Regions from separate parts of the Paenibacillus sp. FSL H8-0317 genome, predicted to be linked through region 2. Evidence: predicted binding sites of a transcription regulator. Region 2 holds the regulator's gene; the other holds the start of a gene.
What was found. The regulator Rex, encoded in region 2, represses fermentation and respiration genes when NADH is low (regulators of the CRP and FNR family bind a similar motif). The targets are predictions, from matches to a motif close to TTGTGAAATATTTCACAA.
Positions count from the first base shown of each region.

Region 1: a site for Rex is predicted at 1,707-1,724, ahead of MHB43_RS30730 (cytochrome ubiquinol oxidase subunit I). Genes of this name have one in related genera too.

Region 1 is NZ_CP150294.1:6,901,972-6,905,394, forward strand. Features, by position in the region: gene cydB (cytochrome d ubiquinol oxidase subunit II) at 1-225, opposite strand, end outside; gene MHB43_RS30730 (cytochrome ubiquinol oxidase subunit I) at 170-1,585, opposite strand; gene MHB43_RS30735 (tetratricopeptide repeat protein) at 1,969-3,261, shown strand; gene MHB43_RS30740 (glycosyltransferase) at 3,258-3,423, shown strand, end outside.
Region 2 is NZ_CP150294.1:4,527,470-4,530,892, reverse strand. Features, by position in the region: gene dinG (ATP-dependent DNA helicase DinG) at 1-667, shown strand, start outside; gene MHB43_RS20050 (redox-sensing transcriptional repressor Rex) at 886-1,539, shown strand; gene MHB43_RS20045 (amidohydrolase) at 1,526-2,833, shown strand; gene MHB43_RS20040 (DUF5590 domain-containing protein) at 2,871-3,401, shown strand.

The DNA of each region.
Region 1 (3,423 bases), 2.4 Mb from region 2:
AATCAGCCATACTTCATTACCATCCCAGAACGGACCGATCGAGTTGATCAGGGTCCGGCGTTCGCGGTCTGTTTTGGCAATAATGCCTGTAGACATCCCCACACCAAAATCAAAACCTTCCAAAAAGAAGAAACCGACAAACAATACGGCAATCAGCAAAAACCACAACTCACTTAGTGACAACGGAATAACCTCCATCCACGCCGAACGGATCGGCCGATTCATCGTGATCTTCCGGCTTCTCGACCGCAAACGGTCCTGCTTTGATCTCACGTACGAACAGGTATACCATCACGATTCCGAGAACCGTATACGCAGCGGTAAAAGCGATGGTCGAGAACAGGATCATTCCTGCGGATACGTTCGGCGAGACCCCGGCTTCGGTAGTCATATAACCAAATACCGTCCATGGCTGTCTTCCAACCTCGGTCATGATCCAACCTGACGTATTGGCGATAAACGGCAAAGATATGGCAAATACCATCAGACGCATAAAGCAATTTCCAGCGACCTCCAGCTTCTTGCGCATAGCCAGAAACGTACCGTACAGAGCCAGCACAATCATCAAACCACCCGCAGCGATCATGATGCGGAAACTCCAAAATGTTGTACGTACCGGCGGGATGTAGTCCCCCGGTCCATACGTCTGCTCATACTCGGCCTGGAGCTCCTTCATGCCTTTGACACTACCGGAGAACTTGCTGTAAGACAGGTAACTGAGCAATCCAGGGATTTTGATCTCACCCGTGTTCTCCTGTTTATCCGGATCAATAAAAGCGACCACCGTCCATGGGGCCGGATCTTCTGTCGTTGTCCATGTGCCCTCACTCGCTGCCATCTTCATCGGCTGTGTCTCCACCAGATATTGCGCCTGGAAGTGACCCGAGAATGCGACGCCGAATGAAGAAACAAGAGAGATAATGATCGCAATATTAAACGATTTGCGGAAGATCTCCACATCCTGCTTTTTCATCAATTTGTAGGCACTGATCCCGGTTACGACGAAGGCCCCTGTCATCAATGCCCCAAAGATTGTATGTGGGAACTCGACAAGAAGCTGACCATTCGTGATAAGTGCAAAGAAATCATTCATCTCGGCTCGGCCGTTGTTAATCTCAAACCCAACAGGATGTTGCATAAATGAATTGGCTGCCAGAATCCACAGCGCGGACAGGAATGTGCCGACAAACACCAGCCAGATGCAGGCCAGATGCACTTTTTTGGACAAACGATCCCATCCAAATATCCATAATCCAATAAATGTAGACTCCATAAAAAACGCCAGTAGCGCTTCAATAGCCAGTGGCGCACCGAATACGTCCCCGACAAATCGGGAGTACTCGGACCAGTTCATACCAAACTGGAACTCTTGCAAAATACCTGTGACTACCCCGACAGCAAAGTTAATCAGGAACAGCTTGCCCCAGAACTTGGCCATCGTTTTGTAGATCTCCTTACCCTTAACAACGTACAACGTCTCCATGATCGCAACCAACAGTACAAGACCGATGGATAGCGGCACAAAAAAGAAATGGAAAATCGTTGTAAGTGCATATTGGATACGCGATAACATAATCGGATCCATACCGTTACCCCTTCTTTCTGTTCACTTCGCAGTATGCGTATTTGGCATTGAAGCTGCACCTTCGCTGTCTGTCCGCCAAATACGTTGATGAACGTATTGTGCCAGATTACCTATTTTATACATGTGAGAATTATCACAATCTTCGTCTCTAGCGCAAAAAAAAGTGATCCTGGTCACATAAAAGATAAAATCCAGCCTATTATCACAGCTTGCCAACTGCATCTATTCATGGAAGATACTCATGTTTGGGACGGAATGCCCATATGTTAGTCTCAGGCATATCATGCGAAGTACCGTGAGGGCTTTACATATGAAGTGAAAGCATGAAGTACATGCAGAGTGAATGACGCACCATATTACAGTCAAGGTGAGGTGAACTATTCATGGAAAAACCTGCGCCATTACCAGGTGAAGACTCCGAAGTCAGCCTGGATAAGGCCAGTACAACACAGTCCCCTGTCCGATATGTTCTCTTCCCTTGCAAAGGAGGCTGGTCATCCTTTCCCTACCCCGATATTGCTGCATTGCTGTCGATCGAAGGAGAGGTCTACTATGTCAGCAGCCTGACGCAATCAGAAGATGTACCTCCGGTCATTACCGTCATCTCCCTCCCTGAAGCCGAGCAGCTATTGCTCGAACCTCGCACCGTAGCCGTAGTCGCCCATCCCTACTGGCTAATGGCTACGGCTTCGCTGGAGCCTGAGCTATGTATTGCCCTGCTCCCTGAGCCTGCTAGAAACGAAGCAGAATCTCCGCTATGGGAGAGCAGTATTTCCAAACTGGTCGGCATCGCCGATCTGGTAGGCACATCCTCCGAAACACGTTATATGAAGCTGTTATTCCAAGGCGTACGTGCCATCTGGCTGGGCGGCGAAGACTCTGCACCTGCGGGGACGATGCAAAAGGATGATCTCGAAGTCCCTCTCCGGGACTACGAACTGCTCTTCTTGCATGCGCTGCGGCAGATCCTGTCAGGCACTCCGGATAGCGTCACCTTGCTTCAATGCAGTGTACGTGCCGACTTCTACCGCCAGCTTCGTGCCAAAGCAGGTGCACATGAGACGATATCCTTTTTGCTGGCAGCCTATGAGTACTTGCTTGAAGATTCTCGGGCTATCAATTCACTTCAAGAGGCATTCTCCCATGCGGTCTTGAATGGTCGCAGTGACTGTGTAGTCTCCCACTATCGATTCCTGTCTGCCATTCATGCCCGGTCCGGCAAGTTGGAGGACGCCCTGCGGGTGTATGGAATCAGTGCAGCCGACGAACAGGAACGCCATCATTATGAACAGTTATGTCGCTGGCTTGAGGCGGGAGAAGATCAACTTGTACGAGCGGAACTACTGCGCATGAACGATGATTACGGAAATGCTCTGCGTATCCTGGACGAACTTGGCGGAGAAACCGCGAGACATTGGAAATTCCGCATCTACCAGGAGACTGGACGTGTGGAAGAGGCACTGGCTCTGGTGCATGCAGTCGATATTCAGGATGATGCCAGTCGCCGGGATTATCAGCAATTATCCGGCAGCGCGCTGGCTCTGCGAGGGGAAAGACACGGGGCAGTCCGACATTTCCTTGAGACAGCATTGGAGGATGAAGATGCGCTGGCCCGGATTGTGGAGCTGGAGCTGTTGGATCATGCTGTACAGCAATTGCTTGGGGAGGTGCCATGATGCTGGACCCGAAGAAGCGTAGACAACAGTTGAATGGGCCAATGGTGCACAGGGATATCCGAACCGAAACCACTTTCACGCCAACGGAAACAGTGGATCGAACACATATAAACGTATTGGAAAATGGCGATCACACGCCGGATCATGCACAACCATCACATG
Region 2 (3,423 bases):
GGCACTTCTGGTGATTCCGCGTGATTTCCCGAGTGTGAAGGGAAGTGTGGGTGATGCGCACTTTGTTAATATGCTGGTGCAATCCCTCGCAGAGACGGCAATTGCCACGCGTGGACGCATGATGGTTCTGTTTACTTCATACAAGATGCTGCGACAGGTCTATGATCCGCTGAAAGAAGCTCTTTCTGGTAACGACATCTCGTTACTTGGGCAAGGCGTTGACAGTGGAAGTCGTTCCAAATTGACTCGCAGGTTCCAAGATGCCAAAGCAACGGTACTTTTGGGCACAAGCAGCTTCTGGGAGGGTGTAGATATCCCGGGAGAGGCCCTAACCTGTCTCGCTATTGTTCGACTGCCTTTCCAGCCACCGAATCATCCGTTGGTGGAAGCCAAGAGTGAGCTGCTTCAGGAACAGAAGAAAAATCCGTTCATGAAACTGTCCGTGCCGCAAGCGGTCATTCGTTTCAAACAGGGATTTGGCCGGTTGGTGCGTACAGCGAAGGACAGAGGAATTGTCATTGTTTATGATACACGGGTGATTGAAGCGTACTATGGTAAATTCTTTTTATATTCATTACCTGGTCCCAAAATGGAACACATGCTCACGGAGCAGATGGTTCCACGAATTACCGAGTGGTTGGAAAAACCTGCTAATGAACAAAAATAATGGTTGTTTTGTTCGTTACATCATTGCATGACACTATTGTTTGGCGTTAAACTTTATTAGATATTCCCGTATCCGATTTAAGCAGTTGCACGCAAGAACTTATAACCTAAATTACAAGGAGCATTCTGTATAAAATGTCACGTTTATCTTTGAGTTTATACAGAATGCTCATCTTTTCATCTATTATTTTATCGTGGCCTTGGTAAGGGGGAGCAAGAATGAAATCGGATAAAATTTCGGAAGCGGTGGTACGACGTCTGCCTGTATACTTGCGTTATTTGAACGAGTTGCATCAGCGTGAGGTGGCTACTGTTTCTTCTCAAGAGCTTGGACAGAGGCTGGATCTGAATCCGGCCCAAATTCGTAAAGACCTGGCTTACTTCGGTGATTTTGGTCGTAAAGGGATCGGGTATGATGTATCCTATTTGATCGAGAAAATTCGTCACATTCTCAAGATCGATCAGCAAATTAATGTAGCTCTGGTAGGCGCGGGTAATCTAGGTCAAGCCTTGTCCAACTACAACGCATATCTGAAAGACAACATGAAGATTGTTGCTGTATTTGATGCATATGGACCGAAGATTGGTAGTCAAATCAACAGTTTGACGGTAAAACCAATGGATGAATTGACGGAAGCGGTTAAAACGGATAACATCCGCATCGGAATTATCACGGTTCCGGATACGGAAGCCCAAAATGTAGCCGATCAGCTTATTGAATCCGGAATCGAAGCGATCCTTAATTTTGCACCAACAATTCTAAAAACACCGCCGCATATCCGCATTCACCATGCTGACTTTACAACGGATCTGCTTAGTTTGGCCTATTACTTGGAGACTGGAAAGGACGACGAGGAAGATGACAACAAATAGATGGGTAATCCACAACGGCAAATTTGCCGTTAATGAAGGCGGCACAACATGGAACGTGGTCCAAGGATACATGGTTGTTGAGAATGACAAGATTGTGCATATTGGTGAGACATTGCCGGATGAAGACAAAAATAGTACCAAGGTAGATGGAAAAGGACTGTTCTTCCTGCCGGGTCTGATCAATACGCATGGTCATGCAGCGATGTCGTTGCTCAGAGGGCACGGAGACGATCTTGCATTGCAAGTATGGTTGCAGGAAAAAATGTGGCCGATGGAAGCGAAAATGACTTCAGAAGATGTATATTGGGGAACCTCGCTATCGGTGCTTGAAATGTTGAAAGGCGGAACTACGGCTTTCCTGGACATGTACGATCACATGGATCAAGTGGCCAAAGTTGTGGAGCAATCCGGCGTTAGAGCAGCACTGGCACGTGGTGTAATCGGGCTGTGCTCGGAAGAAGAGCAACTGCGGAAGCTGGAGGAGTCGGCAGCGTTTGCACGTGAGTGGAATGGACAGGCAGATGGTCGTATTACAACCGTAATCTCGCCACATGCCCCATATACATGCCCTCCTGACTACATAGAGAAGCTTGTACAGGTAGCGAATGACCTAAACCTTCCTCTCCATACACATATGTCTGAAACGCTTCGTGAAGTGGAGCAGAACGTGGCTGATTATGGACTGCGTCCTGTGGCACATCTGGAGAAACTGGGCTTTTTCTCCCGTCCATCCCTGGTTGCACATGCGGTGCATCTGAATGATGAAGAGATTGAAATTCTGGCCCGTCATGATGTGGCTGTATCCCATAACCCGGGAAGTAACCTGAAACTTGCTTCCGGAGTTGCGGGGGTACCTGCATTGCTGAAAGCAGGAGTTACCGTGTCACTCGGAACAGACGGACCAGCAAGCAACAACAACCTGGATATGTTCGAGGAAATGAGACTGGCTGCATTGATCCACAAAGGTGTATCTGGTGACCCGACGGCAGTACCGGCAGGCGAAGCGTTACTACTCGGAACGTCATATGGTGCCAAATCCATCTTCTTGAACAATACCGGAGCGCTTCAGGTCGGCATGAAGGCTGATTTTATCGCCCTTGATATTGAACAGGCACATTTCTATCCACATACAGACCTGATCTCACATACGATCTACTCGGCTTCTGCCAAAGATGTTGAGCACGTATGGGTGGATGGAAAACAAGTGGTGAAACATGGCGAATGTCTGACGCTGGATGAAGAACGTATTTTGCGTGAGTCTCAATTGGCATTTGATGGTCTGCTTGCTCGTTAATTGCAGGACAGCATCATAGGGAAAGGAAGTTCGGCTTTTGAAGAAAAAAAAGAAGTGGATATGGATTTCGCTACTTGCACTGGTTCTGATTCTGTTTGGACTTCAGCGTTATTACGTCTATGTCACGCAGGACCAGCGCAAGGAAGAAGCGCTCGCTATAGAGGCAGCACAGAAGCAACTGGGCATTACATCCTATGATGAATTGCGCAAGTACATCTGGGGAGACAAAGAAGGCTCTGACAATATCTACTGGACCCTGATCGGCAAAAATAAGGATAACCAGGATGTTATGGTCTGGGTTAAATTCGATGCAAACAATCAACCGGCTAAGGGTGCAAACGCTGTACACAGTGAGCTGCTGCAGAATGGCATGTCCGAAGCGCAGATCCGCAATCGCTTCAGTTCTGAAGTTCCTGCCGGTGAGATTAAGCGAATCATGCCCGGAGTTGTGAATGGAATATATGTGTGGCAAGTGTATTATAAAGACGGTACGCATAACCACTATCGCTTTTATCGTTTTAGCAACGGAGAACAGGTGGACCTGGTCTACACACTCCCGAACAGCTAGAACAAATAGAGTGACATAACTA